3 regions of the Cupriavidus sp. 01L45 genome follow, and region 1 is predicted to be linked to each of the others. Evidence: predicted binding sites of a transcription regulator. Region 1 holds the regulator's gene; each other region holds the start of a gene.
What was found. The regulator LexA, encoded in region 1, represses DNA repair genes until DNA is damaged. The targets are predictions, from matches to a motif close to ACTGTATNNNNATACAGT.

Region 1 (7,407 bases):
TTAGCGCGATGACGGCAGAAGAACCCGCATTCCTCGCTTCACTGCCGTGAAGCCGATCGTAACCAACGCCCCGGCCAGCAGACCGATCATCGCATTGATCAGCATCGGTGCCGCTATTTCCAGTCCACTGCCGAGCAACGGTACTTCCCCAAGCATTTGCGTTGTTACCTCCGTCAGGCGATGCATGCCAGGAAATCCGTGTGCCAGTATCCCGCCGCCAACCAGGAACATTGCCACGGTACCCACAACGGAAAGTATACGCATTAGCCAAGGCGCCAGCCGAAGAACCCCGCGGCCCACGGCTCGCGCGAGGGTGGAGGCTTTCTGACTAAGATACAGGCCGGCATCGTCGAGCTTGACGATGCCGGCCACTAGCCCGTAGACACCCACTGTCATGACGAGGGCGATGGCGGACAGCACGGCCACCTGCGTACCAAACGGCGCGCCGGAGACGGTCCCCAGTGAGATCACGATGATCTCGGCGGACAGGATGAAATCCGTGCGCACGCGCCGCGGATCTTCGCCTTCTCGTCAATTGCTGAATCCGTCGGAGGATCTTGTGCCTGATGCTCGCCAGGAGGATCTACTTCGCTCCGTGACTCTCCGTGCATGAAGCGGTGCGCGATCTTTTCAAATCCTTCGTAGCAAAGGAACGCGCCGCCCACCATCAGCAGTGGCACGATCGCCCAAGGGGTCGCAGCACTGATTGCGAGCGCAGCCGGTACCAGAATCGCCTTGTTGCGCAAAGAACCCACCGCAACCGACCACACAACCGGCAACTCGCGATCGGCTTTCACGCCGCTGACCTGTTGCGCATTGAGGGCAAGATCGTCGCCCAGGACACCAGCGGTCTTCCTGGCAGCCACCTTGCTCATGGTTGCCACATCGTCAAGGATCGAGGTGATGTCGTCGATCAACAAAAGCAGGCTGGTGCCGGCCATATTTCAAGCTCCCATGTCGGTGCTGAGTAGGAGAGGCCCTTCAGGTGATCAAGGCCGCATGGCAAGATATTGCCATATGGAAAGACGGCGATTGATCCCATACCCACTCTATTTGGGGGCGATCCTGGCGGTTCGCCTTCAGTGGGCTGTTAGCTTGCAGGCTAAAATCGAGCGAGAACCGTTCGCTTCCTCGGCCGTAGGGGAAATATCTAAAATCAATGCTTGTCGCGTCATTCCTGTTGCGCGGCTTGGGCGTCGCGTCGTGGCAGTGGAGCCAACTCGCGAATTGCGTCAGGAGGGGCAGCGCATCCATTCGAGTTTGCCCATCGAATGGCTGGATGACGAACTGCCATACCTAGTGGGTATGCGATCCAGGCAAGAGCAGTTCGATCTGATTTGCTTTTGAGATGGCTGATTTTTACTGTGAACCTGTCGCACGATGCTTTGCCAGGCGCCTTACTGCGGTACTCAACGGACCTGCGGTGGCTGACGATCCCCCCGCTATCGGTCGGCCCAGGTGTAGCCGTGATAGTCAGGAGACGCGCCTGTTAAGCGTTGGCAATCGCCCGGCGATAATGTTCAGCGGAGTCCAAAATCGCTTGGTCAAGGTTCGCTTGTGCAATCGCCATCGTGTGAGATGCTCCTGGCGCTGAGCATCTAGGCACCTCGTAGAACTTTGATTCCGCACTCTCATTCGCTCGATGAGGCTCATGCCTGGCGCTTCTGGCTATGCGCGCTGGTTTGCCGTCATGCTAGGATTTTGCCAGGCTCTGGGAGATAGCCATGGTTCAAAAGCTGTTCCACGAATTGCCCGTGAATGAACGCGGCGACTTTGAATCCGCCTGCGCGCGGCATGGATTTGTTCGAGAAGACTTCGAGGTGAGCGAGGAAGAGGGCATTTCGCGAGGCAGCGGGGCGAGTCATATCCCCCGGAAAATCACTGTCGCCCGAGTGGGCGGAGACGTCCAAGTCTATCCCGCAGCTACCGGCATTTCGTGGACAGTCGCATTTGAACGAGATCTGGAGCGCGGCGAATTTGGATTCCCTCTTGCGGACTAGCTAAGGGATGGGAGAGGTCGCTGCGTGGAAGAAACGGGGGAGGGGTATGCTGAAGCAGGCTAGATCGAGCCGGTGGTGCTGACACCGGCGGTTGCAAGTATTCCCACCGTGGGAGGATGGCGGGAATGGAACCCGGCTTTGGGATGCACAAATGAAAACAGCGCCTTGGTTAAGGCGCTGTTTTGCAGGGCAAATTCTTGGGGTGGCTGATGGGACTCGAACCCACGACGACAGGAATCACAATCCTGGACTCTACCAACTGAGCTACAGCCACCGTAGAGGTTGCTCAGCTGGCTGCTGAGCAACGAAGAACAAGATCATACAATACCAAAAGGCGGATGGCTAGCACTCTGCACAAATTTTTTCTCTGCGCTGCCTTATGCGATTTCAGCCGGTTAGGTCGGTTACCGCGACGCGCGCAAGTGAGTGCTGCCGTAACCCACCTATGAAAGCTTGGCCGACTCCTCCAGCTCAAGCATGCGGCAGATGGCTGCCATGCTGCCCACCATGGTGCGTCGTTGCGCACCCTGGTAGATACGCACGCCTTTGGATTGGCGGAATGGTACGGGCTTGACGGGGCGGCGGGCGGAGAGGCGGTTGGCTGGCAGCATGGCTACACCTGGTGACTTGCAACAACAGTTAGCGGTGCCCGACTAGCGGGCGGCGTTGGCACAATCGGGCGTCGGCGTGATACGGGCTTGCCCGCCTCAGCCGCACTCGTCAGAAGCCGCTGGGTCGGATCAAGCCGACGGCGATACCTTCCAGAGAGAATTCTTCGCGGCCGGGGCGCACGATGATGCTGGGGAAATCGGGATTCTCGGCAATGAGTTCGATCGAGTCGCCGCGGCGGTTGAGGCGTTTGACGGTGACGTCGTCTCCCAGTCGCGCAACGACGATCTTGCCGTTCGGGGCCTCGCTGGCACGCTTGACCGCAAGCAGATCGCCATCGAGGATGCCGGCGGCCCGCATGCTCAGGCCACGTACCCGGAGCAGGTAGTCAGGTTGCACGTCGAACACCGAAGCGTCGACCTGGTATTGGCGATCGATGTGTTCTGCGGCAAGGATCGGGCTACCGGCCGCGACGCGCCCGACCAGGGGCAGCGTCAGTTGCATCACGCCGGCCATTGGCAGCGAGAATTGGTCTGGTAGTTCTGAGTCGCTGCGCGAAACCTTGAGCCGGATGCCGCGCGAGGCGCCGGGGGTGAGTTCGATTACGCCCTTGCGGGCCAGAGCCCTCAGGTGTTCCTCGGCAGCATTGGGCGATGAGAAGCCGAACTTGGCGGCGATCTCGGCGCGTGTGGGCGGAAAGCCCGTGTGCTGGAGGCTGCTGCGAATCAGATCGAAAATCTGCTGCTGTCGCGGTGTCAGGGTCGCCATGGTCGCCGTGTTGGAAAGCACTGTATGTTTAAACAGTATGCTGTGATTTTATACAGTATCGAGTGAAGTGCAAGCGGAATTTTGGGAGTTTGCGCATCGACAGGTGCGTCAGGCGAGGCTCACCGCGCCGTGCGGCGTGAGCCTGGGCGTTACAATTCGCGGCACTTGCAGCCTAATTTTTCGCTCGCTGCTTAACCTTTCTGGCTTTCGATCTCTATCTCGCCATGTCCCTCCTGCCTCGTGTCGTCGTGCTTGCTACCGGTGGCACCATTGCCGGTTCTTCATCCAGTGCTGCCAGCAGCGCGAAGTACCAGGCGGCCACGGTGCCTGTGACGGCGCTGCTTGATGCTGTGCCGGCGCTCGGTGCCGTGGCCCGCGTCGAGGCGGAGCAGGTGGCGCAGGTGGATAGCAAGGACATGTCGTTCGTCCTCTGGGCCCGGTTGGTTGAACGCGTTGCGTTCTGGTCTGCGCAGGCCGATGTGGCGGGCATTGTGATTACCCATGGCACCGATACGCTGGAGGAGACGGCAATGCTGCTGCATCTGGCATGGGTGGGCACGGTGCCGGTGGTGCTGACGGCGGCGATGCGGCCTTCGACCTCCCTGTCGGCCGATGGTCCCTTGAACCTGCTGGACGCGGTACGGGTGGCTGCCAGCGCCGGGGCGGCGGGCAAGGGCGTGCTACTGGTGATTAATCAGGAAATCCATGCCGGGCGGGATGTGGTGAAGGGACATACGTCAGCGGTCAACGCTTTTGTGTCGCCGCTGGCTGGCCCGATCGGGTTCGTGCAGGACGACCTCGTGCGATTTGTCCGTGCGCCCCGGCTGTTGCCGGACCGGGCCTGGGCCGTGCCGTGCAAGTGGCCGCAGGTGGAGATTATTGCTAGTTACGCGGAGCCCGGCCGGTTGGTGGTGGATGCTTTGGCGCAGGCAGGTGTGGCGGGGCTGGTCGTGGCGGCCGCAGGCAACGGGTCGGTTCACCAGTCGCTGGTCGATGCGCTGGTGGACGCGGCCGGGGCGGGAGTGGCCGTGGTGCGTAGCTCGCGCACCGGGGCAGGGCATGTGGCAATGCCGGCACCTCCACGACCGGCTTCAGGTGCCTTCGTTTCTGCAGGCGATCTCAATCCATATAAGGCGCGCGTGCTCCTGATGCTGGCCCTGGCGACAACGCCCGGACTGGCTGCGGATCCCGCTGCGTTGCAGGCGCTCTTCGCCGAAAACTAAGGCGGCTTGCTCCAAAAGGCAAAAGCACGCTATACTTTAAGGCTATCCAACCTTGCTGCACCGGACATGGCGCCCGGGCGGCTTATCCAAAAGGAGCGTCAATGCGTCATTACGAAATCGTATTTATCGTCCATCCGGACCAGAGCGAACAAGTTCCGGCCATGATCGAGCGTTACAAGACGCTGGTCACGTCGCAGGAAGGCCAGATCCACCGTGTGGAAGACTGGGGCCGCCGTCAGATGGCCTACATGATCCAGAAGCTGGCCAAGGCTCACTACGTTTGCCTGAACATCGAATGCGGCAAGGAAACCCTGGCTGAACTCGAACACGCGTTCAAGTTCAACGACGCGGTGCTGCGCCACCTCATCGTTCAGACCAAGAAGGCCGAAACCGCACCGTCCCCGATGATGAAGGAAGTGCAGCGCGAAGAAGCCCGCAAGGCCGCGCAACAGACCAGCGAAGTCCAGGCCGCCTAAGTGCGGACTGTTGTGGTTGCCGTGGGCGTTGAACGCCGCGGCGGCAAGTGCGGGCATCGGTGCGGGAGAGTGCGTTGAACCAGCTAAGGCTCTGCGCAACGCTCGCGGAACGCGATGCCTTGCGTTACACCCCGGCCGGGGTCCCCGTTGTCAACTGCATCTTGCAGTACGCGGGCGAGACGGTCGAGGCGCAAACGCCCAGGCAGGTGGAATTCGCCATCGCCGCCATGGGAATCGGTCAGATCGGCCAGCGGCTTGAGCGGACTCCGCTCGGCGCGATGCTCGACTGCGAAGGATTCCTGGCCCGCAAGCACCGCAACAGCAAGGCTCTCGTCTTTCACATCACTGGATGTAAAGCATTCGAAAAGGATTGAATCATGGCATTCGTCAAACGTGACAACAAGAACAAGAAGCGCTTCCAGCAGCAAAACCCGCTGTTCAAGCGCAAGCGCTTCTGCCGCTTCACCGTGGCTGGCGTGGAACAGATCGACTACAAGGATCTGGACACCCTGAAGGATTTCATCGGCGACAACGGCAAGATTACCCCCGCCCGCCTGACCGGCACCAAGGCGCACTATCAGCGTCAGCTCGATACGGCTATCAAGCGCGCGCGTTTCCTCGCGCTGATGCCTTACACCGACCTGCACAAGAACTGATCGGCCCTAGGTCCGTTAAGGAGAAAACACGATGCAAATTATTCTGCTTGAGAAAGTCATCAATCTGGGCAACCTGGGTGACATCGTTCGCGTGAAGGACGGCTATGCCCGTAACTTCCTGATCCCGAACAAGAAGGCCCGCCGTGCTACCCAGACCGCTATCAGCGAGTTTGAAGTCAAGCGCGCTGAACTGGAAAAGGCAGCTGCCGAGAAGCTGGCCGCGGCCCAGGGCGAAGGCGAAAAGCTGAACGGCCTGACCGTGCAAATCACCCAGAAGTCGGGTGTGGACGGCCGCCTGTTCGGTTCCGTCACCAACGCCGACATCGCCGAAGCGCTGGCTGGTCAAGGCTTCAAGGTTGAGAAGGCGCAAGTGCGCCTGCCGAATGGCCCGCTGAAGATCGTCGGCGACCATCCGGTCAGCGTTTCGCTGCATACCGACGTGCTGGTCGACGTGACGGTTTCCGTCCTGGGCGAACACGTCTAAGCACTGATCTCGCTACCGGTCCCGCTTGTGCCTGTTGGGCTGGCAGGGCCGGTTGCCGGTATCGGGCTTGACCAAACAAAAAGGCAGGAGCGTTTTGCTCCTGCCTTTTTGTTTGGCCGCTACCCTCGTTTGCATCATTGCCACAGGGCTGGTTGTCCCGCCGTCACTTGGCCGGACGCGGTAACAACCGGCTGCGAATTCTCCCCCGGCTGTCTGGCGGCGACCGTTATAATCCCTTCCCATGAACGCGCCCGTCGCAGACCCCCAACTAGATAATCTCAAGGTTCCACCGCACTCCATCGAGGCCGAGCAATCGGTGCTGGGTGGCTTGCTGCTGGACAATGCCGCCTGGGACCGTATCGCCGATTTCCTGTCCGAAGCGGACTTCTACCGCTTCGATCACCGGATGATCTTCCAGAGCATCTCCCGGTTGATCGCCGCCACCAAGCCCGCCGACGTCATCACTGTCTACGAGACGCTTCAGGTCGCTGGCAAGGCGGAGGAGGTGGGCGGGCTGGCCTATCTGAATTCGCTGGCGCAGAACACACCTAGTGCTGCCAATATCCGCCGCTATGCGGAAATCGTGCGCGAGCGTTCGGTGCTGCGCAAGCTGGTCACCGCGGCCGACGATATCGCCAGTGCGGCCTTCGCCCCCAAGGGGCGCGAAGTGCGGGAACTGCTCGACGAAGCCGAATCAAAGGTGTTCGCCATTGCCGAGGAGGGCTCGCGCGGGCAGAAGGGCTTCCAGGAGATCCAGCCGCTGCTGACGCAGGTGGTGGAGCGCATCGACGAGTTGTACCACCGTGACTCGAGTACCGACGTGACGGGCGTGCCGACGGGATTCATCGATCTGGACCGCATGACCAGCGGCATGCAGGCGGGCGACCTGATCATCGTTGCCGGGCGCCCCTCGATGGGTAAGACCGCCTTCTCGCTGAATATCGGCGAGCACGTGGCGGTGGAGCAGGGCCTGCCCGTGGCGGTGTTCTCGATGGAAATGGCCGGCACACAGCTGGCCATGCGTATGCTTGGCTCGGTCGGCCGCCTGGACCAGCACCGCCTGCGTACTGGCCGCCTGCTCGACGAGGACTGGCCACGGCTTACACATGCCATCCAGCGCATGAACGATGCCCAGTTGTTCATCGACGAAACCCCGGCGCTGAGCTCGATGGAACTGCGGGCCCGCTCGCG
Region 2 (7,407 bases), on a different contig from region 1:
CGGGCTGGCCGATACCGAGGTGCGTGAAAGCCGTGAGCGGGTCCGCGCGGCCATCCTCAACAGCCGCTTCGAGTTTCCCAGCCGGCGGATCACGGTAAACCTGGCCCCCGCGGATTTGCCCAAGGAATCCGGGCGCTTCGACCTGCCGATCGCACTCGGCATCCTGGCCGCCAGTGGCCAGGTCCCGCTGGACGGGCTGGATGCCAGCGAGTTCGCCGGCGAGTTGTCGCTATCCGGAGAGTTGCGCCCCGTGCGCGGGGCGCTGGCCATGGCAATGAGCCTGGGGCGTGACAACGCCGCGCGGCAGATATCGGGCGCAGGCCCGCCCCGCATTTTCGTGGTAGCGGCAGAAAATGCTCCGGAAGCCGCCTTGATCGACGGGGTCACGGTCTACGGAGCACGCTCCCTGTTGGAAGTCTGCGCTCACCTGGGCCCCCTGCCGGACGCCCGGCTGGCGCGTGCGGAGCCGCTTGCGCAGATCGGCGAAGGCGAGCCTGCCGGTCCGGACATGCGCGACGTCCGGGGCCAGCCGCAAGCGCGCCGCGCCATGGAAATCGCGGCAGCCGGACAGCACTCGGCCCTGCTGGTCGGCCCTCCTGGCACTGGCAAATCCATGCTGGCGCAGCGCTTTCCCGGCCTGCTGCCGCCGATGACGCTGGAGGAAGCGCTGGAATCCGCCGCGGTGCAGAGCCTCACCGCCGCCGGCTTCCACCCCGCCCGCTGGCGCGAGCGGCCCTACCGGTCGCCGCACCACACCGCTTCGGCGGCGGCGCTGGTGGGCGGTGGCAGCAACCCTCGCCCCGGCGAGATCTCGCTGGCCCATCAAGGCGTACTGTTCCTGGATGAACTGCCGGAATTCGACCGCCGCGTGCTGGAGGTCCTGCGCGAACCCCTCGAATCGGGCCGCGTCACCATTTCGCGCGCCACGCGCCAGGCCGACTTCCCCGCCCGGTTCCAGTTTGTCGCCGCCATGAATCCCTGCCCGTGCGGCTACCTGGGACACCCGTCGCGTCCCTGCCGCTGCACGCCGGACCAGGTGCTGCGCTATCAGTCCAGGCTGTCGGGGCCGCTGCTCGACCGGATCGACCTGCAAGTGGAGGTACCGGCCCAGGACCAGCGCGAAATGCTCGATGGCCCTCCCGGCGAGTCCAGCGCCGAGGTGCGCCAGCGCGTGCTGGCCGCCCGCGCCCTGCAGCAGGCGCGCCAGGGCAAGCCCAACGCGGCGCTCTCGGGGCGCGAGATTGACGAGCACTGTCCGCTCACGCCCGAGGCGCAAGCCTTGCTGCGTGGCGCCATGACCAAGCTGGCCTGGTCGGCGCGCGCCTATTTCCGGGCGCTGAAGATCGCCCGCACGATTGCCGACCTGGCGGGAACCGAGCTATTGCAGCCCAGCCATGTGGGCGAGGCCATCCAGTACCGGCGGGCGCTGCGTACGCCGTAGCAACGGCGTGCGTCCGGTTCGCACTCAGCCACGCCGGGGCGGAGGCACCGCCACCGGCGGCTCCGTCGGCGGCGGTGGGTGTTCGATGGGTGGGAGATCGGGCGGAATGCCCGGCGGCGGCGGCTCCTCGTCCGGCGGCACGGTATGGGCCGGTCGTGCATGCAACCTGGCCTGCAGGGTGGAAGAGCTTCGCATTGCTTACCTCCGCTTGGGTCGTCCTACCTATTGAAGCAAACGCACCTGCGGGAAGCTAGCGCCAGATCGGCAGAGCGGGCCGGCGCGGATGCCGGCCCCGCTTCTTCAAGCCGGATGGCGCCGGACGAAGAACAGCGCGGTGCCCACGGCCACCAGCACGCTGCCGAAGATCCGGTTCTGCCAGCGCACCGCGCGCGCATTGCGCAACAGGCCGCGCATGCGCGAGGCCAGCAGCGCGTAGCCATGCATCACCACCAGGTCCACGGCGCACATCGTCACGGCCAGGATGGCGAGCTGGGGCGCGAGCGCATGGGCCGGGTCGATGAACTGCGGCAGCACCGCGACCATGAAGATGATGCCTTTGGGATTGGTCACATTGGTCAGCAAGCCGGTGGCGAAACGGCGGCGCGGGCTCAGCGCGGCAACGCGCGGCGCCTCCTGGCCCTGCGCCGCCTCATCCGGGGCGCTATCCACGCGGGCGCGCCACTGCTGCACGCCGATGTAGATCAGGTAGAGCGCACCGATCGTCTTGACCACGGCGAACGCATGCTCGGACGCCAGCAGCAGCGCGCCCAGGCCGCCGCCTGCCACCAGCAGGATGATCACCAGGCCGGTCTGCAAGCCAAAGATCGTAGTGGTGGTCTTGCGCAGCCCGTACGACAGGCCATGGCTCATCGACAGCACCGCCCCCGAACCCGGCGAAACGGCAATCACCCAACAAGCCGCGAAATAAGCCAGCCAAACTTCCCAACGCATGAATGAACTCCCTTGAACGGACTGATCGGCCCGCGCATTGCGGGCCGGCTAAAGCGCAATAAGGCTCGGCAGAGCTTAAAACGGATGAAAACCGGTGAGGAACTGGTCGACCTGCTCCGCCTGGCGCTGGTCGCGCGCGGCATCGCCGGCCTCCAGCACAACCGCCTGGTAGACGTGCACGCCGGAAGCCACCAGCCGCGCCGTCAGCCTGCGAGGCGACTGGTCCTGCGGCGAGACCGCAGCCACCTGCACCTCCACGCCGTCAAGCGCCACGGCGGGTGTCGCGGCCGACATCACCTTCACCTTGCGCGTCTTGACCGCTTCCGCGGGGTGGGGACCGAGGTTGCCAAGCAACCCCGCCTGCATCGATTCAAGCGCGGCCTGCCGCAACGCGGCATCGTCGGCGGGCAAGGTCACCACGCCAACGGCGAACAGGGTTTCGTCGATCCGGGCCGCGTCCATCGTCATCGGCAGCTTGCGCCCGGCAATGGCTACTTCGCGGGCGGCGCCGCTTGGCTTGCCCGGATAGAGCGCGGCGTATGCACCTTCGTTGGACTGAATGGTGCGCCAGTCATAGCGCGGCGAGCAGGCGATCAGCCCGGCGCCGAGTGCGGTCACGGCGAGGGCGGTGGCAAGCGAGGACGGTAACAAGCGGGAAAACCGGCGGTGGGACATCTCGGCAGTGGATACGGCAGCGTGCGGCAACGGTCCGGCGGACATTGCCGGGGACAGTGCCCGGGATTGTGCGATCCCGCATCCAGGGCGCGCGGGCGCGGCACCACGGATGCGGACGGAAGCCGCTATTATCGGGGAACCTGCGTGCCAGCGCGCATCCACATTGCCAGCCCATGCAAATCCCGTCGCCAGGCCACCCGTCAGTCTCGTCCATGCCGCAACCGCGCCGTGCGCCCGCCCGCCGTACCTTGCGCGCCGTGGCGGCGGTGATGGGTGCCCTCATCGTCACGACAAGCCATGGCGCCTTGGCCGCCAGCACCCACCTGCCCGCGGCAACCGACCTGGCCGCCCAGGCCAAGGCGGCGGCCACCCGCGGCGAACCGCTGGTGGTGCTGGTCACGCTGCCCGACTGCGTTTACTGCGAAACGGTGCGCCGCAACTATCTCGGCCCGCAGGCGGCGGCGGGCGAGATCGTGGCGCGGGAGCTCGACATGACCGCCAACACGCCGCTGCGCAATGCGGATGGCAGCATGACCACGGCGCGTGAATGGGCCCGCAGCCGCCACGTGACGGTGGCGCCCACGGTGCTCTTCCTGGACGCGCGCGGCCGCTCGCTGGCCACCCCGTTGCGCGGCATGCAGCCTGACTTCTACGGTGCCTACCTGGAACAGGCGCTGGATAAGGCCCGCTCGGCGCTGGCCGCCACGCCGGACTGAACTGCGGCTAATCGCCGCAGCGCGAGTGCCTCCATGCATGCATCCGGCAGCGCCGCGGCAGCGGCAGTAGAATGGCGGCTTGTCTGACCTGTCGGCGAGCATCATGACGACCTCCACTTCCCCAACCGCCCCTCCCGCGGCAAGCCCGGCCCGGCGCAAGCTCTGGCGCGCGATCGGCGCCGTGCTGCTGGTTGCCGTGCTGGGCTGGTTCGGCTACCGCGCCATCGCCCCAGCCACTGCCGCGCCGCCCGCCACCTTCACGCTGCTGTCGGGCGAGAAGGTCAGCACCGCCGATCTCAAGGGCAAGGTCTACCTGGTCAACTTCTGGGCCACCAGCTGCGTCACCTGCGTCAAGGAGATGCCGGACATGGTCAAGACCTATGACAAGTTCAAGGACAAGGGCCTGGAGTTCGTGGCGGTGGCAATGAGCTACGACCCGCCGATGTACGTGATGAACTATGCGCTAACCCGCAAGTTGCCGTTCAAGGTGGCGATGGACTCCGACGGCGCGGCGGCCAAGGCATTCGGCGAGGTCCAACTGACCCCGACCACCTTCGTGATCGATAAGGACGGCCGCATCCTCAAGCGTTATGTCGGCGAACCGGAGTGGGATGCGCTGCACAAGCTGCTCGACGGCGCGCTCGCCAAGGCGGCCTGATCCGCGCAGCCCGCCCGAATCCGCCGGAAAGGTGCCTGCCATGGCACCTTTTTTATTGCGGCAGCCCCACGCAACGGCCCCGGCCTTGCGCAGTTCGCCTGTATGGATATACAGTTACCGGCAGTTTTCCCCGCCCATGCCGGCCAGCGCACTTGCACGCCCGGCATCCCCAAAGGCCCCTGCCGTGTTACTCGATCCCGATCCCAGCGCCGTGCTTTGCGATGCACCCGCCAACAGGCAGGATGCCTGCGCCACGCCCGCCTACCTGTCCACCCTGAACCCGGAACAGCGCGCGGCCGTGACCCACGAGCCCGCCGCGCCGCTGCTGATCATCGCCGGCGCCGGCTCGGGCAAGACCAACACGCTGGCGCACCGGGTCGCGCACCTGGTGCTGGGCGGCGCCGATCCGCGCCGCATCCTGCTGCTGACGTTCTCGCGCCGCGCGGCGTCGGAGATGGGGCGGCGGGTCGAGCGCATCGTGGACCAGGCGCTCGGCATGCAGACCTCCGGCGCGGGCCGCGCCGCGCTGACGTGGTCGGGCACCTTCCACGCCATCGGCGCGCGCCTGTTGCGCGAGTACGCCGAGACGCTCGGCCTGTCGCCCAGCTTCACCATCTGCGATCGCGGCGATGCCGCCGACCTGATGAATGTGGTACGCCATGACCTCGGCCTGTCCGCGCAGGCCTCGCGTTTCCCGCGCAAGGAAACCTGCCTGTCGATCTACTCGCGCGTGGTCAACACGCAGGCCCCGCTGGAAGACGTGCTCAAGCAATGGTTCCCGCGCTATGCCATGTGGACGGATGCGCTGCGCGGGCTGTTCGCCGGCTATGTGGAAGCCAAGCAGAAGCAGCAGGTGCTCGACTACGACGACCTGCTGCTCTACTGGGCGCAGGCCTTGGCCGAACCCGTGCTGGCGCAGGACATGGGCGCGCGCTTCGACCATGTGCTGGTGGACGAATACCAAGACACCAATGCGCTGCAGGCCGCCATCCTGCTCGCGCTCAAGCCCGACGGACGCGGCCTGACCGTGGTGGGTGACGATGCCCAGTCGATCTATGCCTTCCGTGGCGCCACGGTGCGCAACATCCTCGATTTCCCCGGACAGTTCACACCGGCCGCGGACATGGTCACGCTGTCGCAGAACTACCGCTCGACCCAGCCTATCCTGGCCGCCGCCAATGCGGTGATCGGCCTCGCGGCCGAACGCTATACCAAGGACCTGTGGTCGGAGCGCGGCTCGGCCGAGAAACCGGAGATCGTCGTGGTCAACGATGAAGCGGACCAGGCCCGCTACGTGGTCGAGCAGATCCTGGCGCGGCGCGAGGCCGGGCTGGCGCTGCTGTCGCAGGCCGTGCTGTTCCGCGCCGCCGACCACAGCGCGCAGCTCGAGATCGAGCTGGTCCGGCGCAACATCCCCTTCGTCAAGTTCGGCGGCCTGAAATTCCTGGAATCAACGCACGTAAAGGATGTGCTGGCGGTCGTGCGCTGGCTGGAAAATCCGCGCGACCGCATGGCGGGCTTCCGCAGCCTGCAGCTATTGCCCGGCGTGGGACCAAAAACCGCCGCGCGCGCGCTGGACGCGGTGGAAATCGCCACCGAGCCGCTGTTCGCGCTGGAATCCTTCGAGGCACCGCCGGCCGCCGCCGAGGCGTGGCCCGATCTGCTGGCGCTGGCGCGCAGCCTGATGGCGCCGGCCGCGCCGTGGCCCTCGGCCTTCGAGCAGGTGGTGGCGTGGTACCAGCCGCATCTGGAACGCCTGCACGACGACGCTCCCGCGCGCGCGGCCGATCTCCAGCAACTGGAACGAATCGCCGCCACCTACGCCTCGCGCGAGCGCTTCCTGACCGAACTCACGCTCGACCCGCCGGATGCGTCGAGCGACGAATCCGGCGTGCCGCTGCGCGACGAGGATTACCTGATCCTGTCGACCATCCACTCGGCCAAGGGCCAGGAATGGAAGGCGGTCTACGTGCTCAACGCCGTCGACGGCTGCATGCCTTCGGACCTGGCCACCGGCACCACCGAGGAAATCGAGGAAGAGCGCCGCCTGCTGTATGTGGCGATGACCCGCGCCCGCGACCACCTCGACATCGTGGTGCCGCAGCGCTTCTATGTGCACCAGCAGACCGGCTATGGGGATCGCCACGTCTACGCTTCGCGCACGCGCTTCCTGCCCAACCGGGTGATGCCGCTGTTCCACAGCCGCGCCTGGCCGCCGCCCCCGCCGGTCGCGGACGCGCCAGCCAGGGCGCCGTTGCCCAGGCTCGACCTGGCCGGGCGCATGCGGGATATGTGGCGTTGAGCTGCCGTTGACGGCAAGCTGCCCTACAACCCGTAGCGCTTGATCTTGTCGTACAGCGTGGCCTTGCCAACCTGCAGCAGGTCCGCGGCCTGGCTGACCGCGCCGCCGGTGCGCGCCAGCGTATCGGCGATGACAGCACGCTCGTAGTGTTCCATGCGCTCCTTGAGCGGCGTGGAGTCGTCGAGCGCATCGGCGCGCGTGCCGCCCTCGGGCACGCCCAGCACCAGACGGTCGGCGGCGTTGCGCAACTCGCGCACATTGCCGGGCCAGGCGCGCTGCATCAGCGCCTGGCGCTGCAGCTCGGAGAGGATGGGCGCGGGGCGCTGGTAGCGCACCGCCGCCACCAGCATGAAGTGCTCGAACAGCGGCACGATATCCTCGCGCCGCTCGCGCAGCGGGGGCAGCGGGATGGTGACGACATTGAGCCGGTAGTAGAGATCCTGGCGGAACGTGCCTTGCGCCACCAGCGCCTCCATATCCCCCTTTGCCGCCGCCACGATGCGCACATCGATTGCGATCGATGCATTGGACCCGAGCCGCTCCAGCGTGCCCTCCTGCAGCACGCGCAGCAGCTTGACCTGCAGCGCCAGCGGCATGCTCTCGATTTCGTCGAGGAACAGCGTGCCGCCGGAGGCATGCTCGAGCTTGCCCACGCGGCGCTTGC
Region 3 (7,407 bases), on a different contig from region 1:
GCATACTTCGCGGAGACTTCAATACAGGCCGGAGGTGCCATGCGAATCGACGACCTGCGGGTGTTCCTGCTTGTGGCGCAACACGGAAGCCTGCACCGGGCGACGGAACACATTGGGGTGACGCAATCGGCCTTGTCGAAGGCGTTGGCACGGCTTGAGGCCGATGCGGGGATGCGCCTGTTCGAGCGCACGGCTCGCGGCGTCACGCTCACGCCGGTTGGACAGACGCTGCTGGAGCGGGCAAGAAACGTGGTGCTGGCAGCCAACGATCTCCAGGGGGAAGTGGAGGCACAGGCCGCGGCGCGCGCAGGAAAAATCAGGCTTGCGGCGACGCCCTACCTCTTTTCCTGGTTGCTGTCCCCCGTGGTCGCACGCTTCCTTGCCAGGCGGCCGCTGGCGACTTTTTCCATTGAGACGCGGCTGACGCAGGGAGCCATACTATCCCTGCAGTCGGGGGATGCGGACCTCGCTTGTGGCGGGATGACCGCCAATGTGCCGCGCGATGTCAGCCACATTCCGTTACGGCCGCTGAGGTTGCAAGTGGTCGCTCGGTCAGGCCATCCCAGACTCGGCGCTTTCAAGACCCTGGCGGACCTGGCGCAAGAGCGCTGGGCGCTGCCGCAGGCGTCGTCCAGCTTGTACCAGGTGCTGGCAGATGAGTTTGCCAACAATGGCTTGCCTGCGCCGCTCGTTGCCGTGGAATGGACTGGATCCGGCATTTCCATTGCCGAACTCCTTCGGGATACCGATCTGCTCGGCCTTGTACCGCAGCGCACGCTTATGCAACCCGAAGGCCGGGATCTCAGCGTGATCGGCGAGCCGGACATGTTGCGGCAGCCGGAAATCGCCATGTTCTGGCGCGCCGATGGCTATCTCTCTCCGCTTTGCATTGAATTCCGCGATGAGCTGGTTGCCTTTTGCAAGGAAGACGACGCAACTGGCGGCAGGGTTGAGCACGCGCTCCGGCTTTGACCGCGCCGGACTGCCGCGGCAGCGGTGGCTTCATGTACGGCGAAATGACCTTCCACTTGCCATCGCGGATCTGTGAAAGCGGCCTTCAGCGTAAGTCAGCGGGGCGACCGTGGCACGGAGCAAGGGGGAGCGCTTTTAATGATGAAGAGGACGCCGCAATGCGTAGGCCGCCGATTTCTATGCGTCGTGGGCAGCTCAGGTGTCAGCCATCAGCGAATCACGGACTTCGCGCATGGCCGTCAAATAGGCCTCCTGGTTCTTTCTCATGCGCTCCGCGGGCCCGGCCAGGGAAATGCCGACCGGCTGGCCGCCCAACCATCCGGACACCGCCAGCCCGTGGACGCCCTCGCTGCCTTCTTCCCGCGCCTCGTATCGGCCAAGGTCGCGGCCGTGCGCCACTTGCGCCATCAGTTCGTCAACGTCAACCACTGTGTGCTCGGTGAAAGGACGAAGCTTGCTCTTGCCAAGTATTGCGCGGGCTTCGTCTTCCGGCAGGAGTCCCAGCAGCGCCTTGCCCAGTGCGGAGGCGTGCAAGGCCGCCCGTGAGCCGACCTCGATGATATAGCGCAACGGCATCCGGCTCGGCTGCACGGCAACGACCTTGACAGCGGTGGTATCGAGTACACCGAAGAAGACGGTCTCATTGGTTTTTGCGCCCACTTGCTCGACGGCTTCCTGCGCTAGTGTCGTCAGGGGATCGTTTTCGGAGATCTGGCGCGCGGTTTCCAACAGACGGGCGGTCGGGTAGAAGCGCCGCGTGCGGGATGTGCGCATCAGGTAGCCGAGCGAATGCAGCGTATGCAATAGGTCAAGGGAACTGCTCTCGGCAACCGAAAGCAGACGAGCCACATCGGAATTTGACAGCTCGCGTTTTTCCCTGGCAAACAATTCAAAAACTGCCATGGTGCGGCTGGCTGCGGGGATCAGGGTGGGCATGCTGGTTTCAAGAAGTGCTGGCTGGAGATACAGTGGCGAGTAGCACTATACGATATTTCGTAGTATAGGGGAGCAGCCAAAGGCGGGGTGTGTTGCGGAGCTGTGAGCGAATGCCACGGCCATCGCTTCCCCAATCGCCGTCGCACAGCGTTTAACCGAACCATGGCGAACGCTAACTATTGTCAGTTTCCACATTGTCGACCCCGGCTTTGCCTCCTTGCGCGCTTCCGTGATACTGTACAAACATACAGTAATCAGAAATTTCCACCCGGTCCCCAAGCCGGGGCGCAAGCATCACATGACCACCCATCTCTCCCCAGCCTCGCCCGCCGCCGACCGGCAGGGTGCGCTGGACGCACTGGAACGACGCTATCCCGGCCTGTGGCGGGCGGGGCAGCTCGGCCATCTGGGCCGCGCGGGCAGCGTGCCGGCCTTGCCCACCGGCCATGCGGCGCTCTCGGCCGAGTTGCCAGGCGGCGGCTGGCCGATGGGGGCGCTGACGGAACTGCTGCTGGCCGACGCCGGCGTGGGCGAGTTGCGCCTGCTGCGCCCGGCGTTGCTGGCGCTGGCGGCGGCACAGCGCCGGGTGGCGCTGGTGGGGCCGCCGTACCTGCCCAATGCGATGTGCCTGGCCGAATGGGGTTTGCCGGCAAGCCAGCTGTTCTGGGTGCGTCCGCCCGCTGGCGCGGGCCGGGCCGCGGCCCAGGCGGATGTGCTGTGGGCGGCGGAGCAGGTGCTGCGCAGCCAGGCTTTTGGCGGGGTGATGGTGTGGCTGCCAACGGCGCGTCCCGAGGCGCTGCGGCGCCTGCAGGTGCTGGCGCAGGCGGGCGACGCGGTGGTCTGGGCGTGCCGCCCGGCCGGCGTGCTGCACGAGTCGTCGCCGGCGGTGCTGCGGCTGCTGTTGTCTCCGGCACCCGGCAATGTCTTGTCGATCACTTTTCACAAGCGGCGCGGCCCGGTGCGCGATGCGCCGCTGGTGCTGCCGCTGGGCGAGATGATGGCGGTGCCGGCCAGGACCGCTTCGCCGTCCGCGCCGCCGCCGGTCCCTTTCAATTTCCCGGTTTCCCAAGCCGTTGCGGGAGAGCAAGCCCATGTCGTACTGGATCGCGGTGCATCTGCCGCGCCTGTCGCTGGACGCGTTGCAGCCGAACTGGCCTGAGCCCGCCGCGCTCCCGGCTTCCTCCGGCCTGCTGCACCACCGGGTGCCGGTGGCGGTGATGGAGCGCGAGCGGGTGGTGCTGGCCAACGGGCCGGCGGTGGCACTGGGGGTGCAGGCCGGGATGCGGCGTGGCGGCGTGCAGGCCTTGTCGGCGCAGGTGGTGCAACTGGAGCGCGAGCCGGCCGCCGAGGCGCAGCTGATGACGGCGCTGGCGCTGGCGCTGCTGCACTTCACACCGCATGTGACGGGCCATCCCGATCCCGATGCGGCTACCGTGATGATCGATGCCGGCGCCAGCCTGCGGCTGTTCGGCGGCCATCTGGCGCTGTGCCGCGCGGTGTATGCGCGGGTGCGCCGGCTAGGTGTGTTTCCGCAGCTTGGCTGCGGGCCCACGGCCTTCGGGGCGGCGTGGCTGGCGGCGCAGCCGCTGCGGCGGGACCGCCGTGGCGCGATGGTGCGGCCGGCGCGGCGCGCGGTGCGGGCTGCTCGCATGGCGCGGCTGCTGGACCGGCTGCCGGTGGCCATGCTGCAAGGCGTGGCCGACGACGGCTGGCTCGACGGCATCGGCTGCCGGACCGTGGGCGAGGTGCGGGGCCTGCCGCGTGCCGGCCTGCGGCGCCGGCTGGGGCCGGATCTGCTGGCGCGGCTGGACCAGGCCTATGGCGAGGTGCCGGTGCGCTTTACCTGGTTCAGCGCGCCGGCAGCCTTCGCGCAGCGCATGGAGCTGCCGGGCCGTACCGAGTCCGTGCAGGGCGTGATGGCGGGCGCGCAGCGCCTGCTGCTGGCGCTGGCCGGCTGGCTGGCGGTACAGCAGGCGGGCGTGACGCGGCTGGTGCTGCGGCTCGAACACGAGCGCTACCGGCTCGGCACCGAGACCCCGTCTACGCCGGTGACGGTCAGCCTGGCGCAGCCCAGCCGCGATCCGGTCCATCTGTCCAGGCTGCTGCAGGAGCGGCTGGACAAGGTGCAGTTCAGCGTGCCGGCGGTGGGCCTGATGCTGGTGGTGGAGTCCATGGAGACCTGCCTGCCGCAGAGCGATTCGCTGTTTCCGGAACCAGGCGGCACGCCGGCCGAACTGGGCCGCCTGCTCGATACGCTGATGGCGCGGCTCGGCCGCGAAAACGTGTTGCAACCCCAGCCGTTGCCCGACCACCGGCCCGAGCGCGCCAATCGCTGGTGCCCCGTCGACGAAATGCCGGCGCGCGCGCCGCAGCCGGCCCCGGCAGGCGCCATGCCGGAGCGCCCGGCGTGGCTGCTGGACAAGCCGATGCCGCTCACCGTGCAGCGTCACCGGCCCTGTCATGGCGGCCCGCTGACCTTGCTCTCGCGGCCGGAGCGCATCGAGAGCGGCTGGTGGGATGGCGCGCTGGCCACGCGCGATTATTTCGTCGCCGAACGTGCGGATGGCCTGCGTTGCTGGGTCTATCGCCAGCGTCCCGGGCACGAGGAGAGCGGTGAATACCGCTGGTTCCTGCACGGCCTGTTCGCCTGAGATTCGCCTGAGCCTTTGCCTCCCTGTCATGTCCAGCAAGCCCGCCATGCCCTCGTTTTCCGCTTTGCCGCCGGCGCTTTCCGCGTTGCTGCCGGTATTGCCGGATTATGTGGAGCTGCACTGCATTTCCAATTTCACGTTCCTGGATGGGGCGTCGCATCCGGTCGAGCTGATCGAGCGCGCCTTTGCGCTGGGCTATCGCGGGCTGGCGCTGACCGATGAATGTTCGGTGGCCGGCACGGCGCGCGCGCATCATGCGCTGAAGGACCTGCGTGAGCGCATCGGCGACGCCGCGGCGCGCAGCGCGGCGCGATTGGCCGCGGGGCTGGATGAGGATGGCGACGATGACGATCTCATCGAGGACGACGGCGAAGAGGGCGATCAGCATGACGGCGGGCATGGGGTGGATGATGAATCCCTCGCCGTGCCGGATGCCACGCCCGCCGCCGGCGACGCCTTGGCCCCTGGCGAAGCCACCCAGGCCCGCCTGCGCCGCCATGAACGACTGGACGCGCTGGCCCGCGCCGCGCAGGATTTCCGCCTGCTGGTCGGCAGCCGCTTCACGCTGACGGACTCCGCCGGCCAGCCGGTGCTGCGGCTGGTGCTGCTGGCGCAGGACCGGGAAGGCTTTGGCAACCTGAGCGAACTGATCACCCTGGGGCGCATGCGCTCGGAGAAGGGCAGCTACCGGCTCCACCCCGACGACCTGGCCGCGCCGCCGCAGCCGGAACAGGCTCACCTGCGCGGCATGCCCAACTGCCTGGCGCTGCTGCTGCCGTCTTATTGCCCCGAGCCCGAGGCGTTGCTGCAGCAAGCGCAATGGATGCGGCAGACCTTTGGCGCGCGCGGCTGGATCGCGCTCGAACAGTTGCAGGGCCATGCCGATGCCTTGCACCGGCTGCGTCTTGCGGACGCATCGGTGCAATCCGGCGTGCCGCTGGCGGCGGCCGGCGCGGTGACCATGCATGTGCGTTCGCGCAAGCCGCTGTCCGATGTGCTGAGCGCGATTCGCGTGGGCCAGCCGCTGTCCGGGTGCGGCATGACGCTGGCGCCCAATGCCGAGCAGCACCTGCGCATGCGGCAGCGCTTGTCCCGGCTGTACCCGCGCGAGGCACTGGCGCAGACGGTGCGGATCGCCTCGCTGTGCGATTTCTCGCTCGATACGCTGCGCTACGAGTATCCGGAAGAGCTGGTGCCCCCCGGTGAGACCCCCTTCAGCTACCTGCGCCGCGAGACCATGAAGGGTGTGCTGCGGCGCTTCCCCGGCGGACTCAAGCCCGAGTGGCGCAAGCAGTTGAAGGAGGAGTTCGAACTGATCCGGGAGAAGCAATACGAGCCCTTCTTCCTCACCGTGCACGACATCGTGCGCTTTGCCCGCGGGCGCGGCATCCTGTGCCAGGGGCGCGGCTCGGCGGCCAATTCGCTGGTCTGCTATTGCCTGTTCATCACCGAGGTGGATCCCGGCGATGCCAACATGCTGTTCGGCCGCTTCCTGTCGCGCGAGCGCGATGAGCCGCCCGATATCGATGTCGATTTCGAGCACCAGCGGCGCGAGGAAGTCATCCAGTACATCTACGGGAAATACGGCCGCCACCGCGCCGCTCTGGCCGCCTCGCTGATCACCTACCGCTCGCGCAGCGCGCTGCGCGACGTGGGCCGCGCGCTGGGCATCGACGCCAGCGTGATCGAGCAGGTGGTCAAGGGCCAGGCCTGGTGGGACGGCGGCAAGACCTTTCTCGACCGCATTGCCCAGTACGGGCTGGACCCGGAATCACCGGCGGTGCGGCAGTGGGCCAGCCTGACCGCGCAACTGCGCGGCTTTCCGCGGCATCTGTCGCAGCACGTGGGCGGTTTCGTGATCGCGCGGCACAAGCTGTCGCGGCTGGTGCCGATCGAGAACGCGGCCATGGAAGACCGCAGCGTGATCCAGTGGGACAAGGACGATCTGGAATCGCTCGGCCTGCTGAAAGTGGACGTGCTGGCGCTGGGCATGCTGTCGGCCATCCGCCGCGCGCTGGCGACGATCCCGAGCCGCTCGGGCGCGCCGTACCGCATGGAGGACATCCCCGGCAAGGACGCGCAGACCTACGACATGATCTGCGCCGCCGATACCATCGGCGTGTTCCAGGTGGAGTCGCGCGCGCAGCAGTCGATGCTGCCGCGGCTGCAGCCGCGCACCTTCTACGACCTGGTGGTGGAGGTGGCCATCGTGCGGCCCGGGCCGATCCAGGGTGGCATGGTGCATCCCTACCTGAAGCGGCGCGAGCAGGTGCGGCGCACCGGCAAGCCGCCGGCGTATCACAACGACGTCATCGAGAAGGTGCTGGGCCGGACCCTGGGCGTGCCGATCTTCCAGGAACAGGTGATGCAACTGGCCATCGACGCCGCCGGTTTCACTCCAGGCCAGGCCGATCAGCTGCGCCGCTCGATGGCGGCCTGGCGGCGCAAGGGCGATCTGAAGCAGCACCAGGATGCGCTGGTCAGCGCGCTGACCCGCAACAAGTATCCGGAAGCCTTCGCGCTGGCCATCTGCAAGCAGATCGAAGGCTTCGGTGAATATGGCTTCCCGGAAAGCCATGCCGCCAGCTTCGCCAAGCTGGTCTATGTCAGCGCGTGGATCAAGTGCCATCATCCGGCGGCTTTCCTGTGCGCCTTGCTCAACAGCCAGCCGATGGGTTTTTACACACCTTCGCAACTGGTGCAGGATGCGCGGCGCCACCACGTACGTACGTCGCCCGTGGATGTCACGGTGAGCTGCTGGGAAAGCACGCTGGAGCTGGAAGCGGACGGGCGGGCGGCGCGAGGACGCGAGCGCGCCCAACCCGCGGTGCGGCTCGGGCTCAACCGC

Region 2: a site for LexA is predicted at 4,539-4,556, ahead of AC1DT6_RS22870 (ATP-dependent helicase). Genes of this name have one in related genera too.
Region 3: a site for LexA is predicted at 2,143-2,160, ahead of imuA (translesion DNA synthesis-associated protein ImuA). Genes of this name have one in related genera too.

The regions. Positions count from the first base shown of each region.
Region 1 is NZ_JBFTSG010000063.1:47,707-55,113, reverse strand. Features, by position in the region: partial or broken gene AC1DT6_RS33505 (DUF808 domain-containing protein) at 1-941, opposite strand; gene AC1DT6_RS33500 (hypothetical protein) at 1,725-2,000, shown strand; tRNA gene AC1DT6_RS33495 (tRNA-His) at 2,199-2,274, opposite strand; gene AC1DT6_RS33490 (hypothetical protein) at 2,444-2,611, opposite strand; gene lexA (transcriptional repressor LexA) at 2,721-3,377, opposite strand; gene AC1DT6_RS33480 (asparaginase) at 3,602-4,600, shown strand; gene rpsF (30S ribosomal protein S6) at 4,702-5,076, shown strand; gene priB (primosomal replication protein N) at 5,151-5,450, shown strand; gene rpsR (30S ribosomal protein S18) at 5,454-5,732, shown strand; gene rplI (50S ribosomal protein L9) at 5,764-6,216, shown strand; gene AC1DT6_RS33455 (replicative DNA helicase) at 6,458-7,407, shown strand, end outside.
Region 2 is NZ_JBFTSG010000034.1:88,906-96,312, reverse strand. Features, by position in the region: gene AC1DT6_RS22895 (YifB family Mg chelatase-like AAA ATPase) at 1-1,441, shown strand, start outside; gene AC1DT6_RS22890 (LysE family transporter) at 1,742-2,392, opposite strand; gene AC1DT6_RS22885 (hypothetical protein) at 2,468-3,067, opposite strand; gene AC1DT6_RS22880 (thioredoxin domain-containing protein) at 3,280-3,783, shown strand; gene AC1DT6_RS22875 (TlpA disulfide reductase family protein) at 3,887-4,441, shown strand; gene AC1DT6_RS22870 (ATP-dependent helicase) at 4,578-6,743, shown strand; gene AC1DT6_RS22865 (sigma-54-dependent transcriptional regulator) at 6,767-7,407, opposite strand, start outside.
Region 3 is NZ_JBFTSG010000069.1:31,876-39,282, forward strand. Features, by position in the region: gene AC1DT6_RS34965 (LysR family transcriptional regulator) at 40-972, shown strand; gene AC1DT6_RS34970 (IclR family transcriptional regulator) at 1,168-1,908, opposite strand; gene imuA (translesion DNA synthesis-associated protein ImuA) at 2,207-3,067, shown strand; gene AC1DT6_RS34980 (Y-family DNA polymerase) at 3,000-4,559, shown strand; gene AC1DT6_RS34985 (error-prone DNA polymerase) at 4,606-7,407, shown strand, end outside.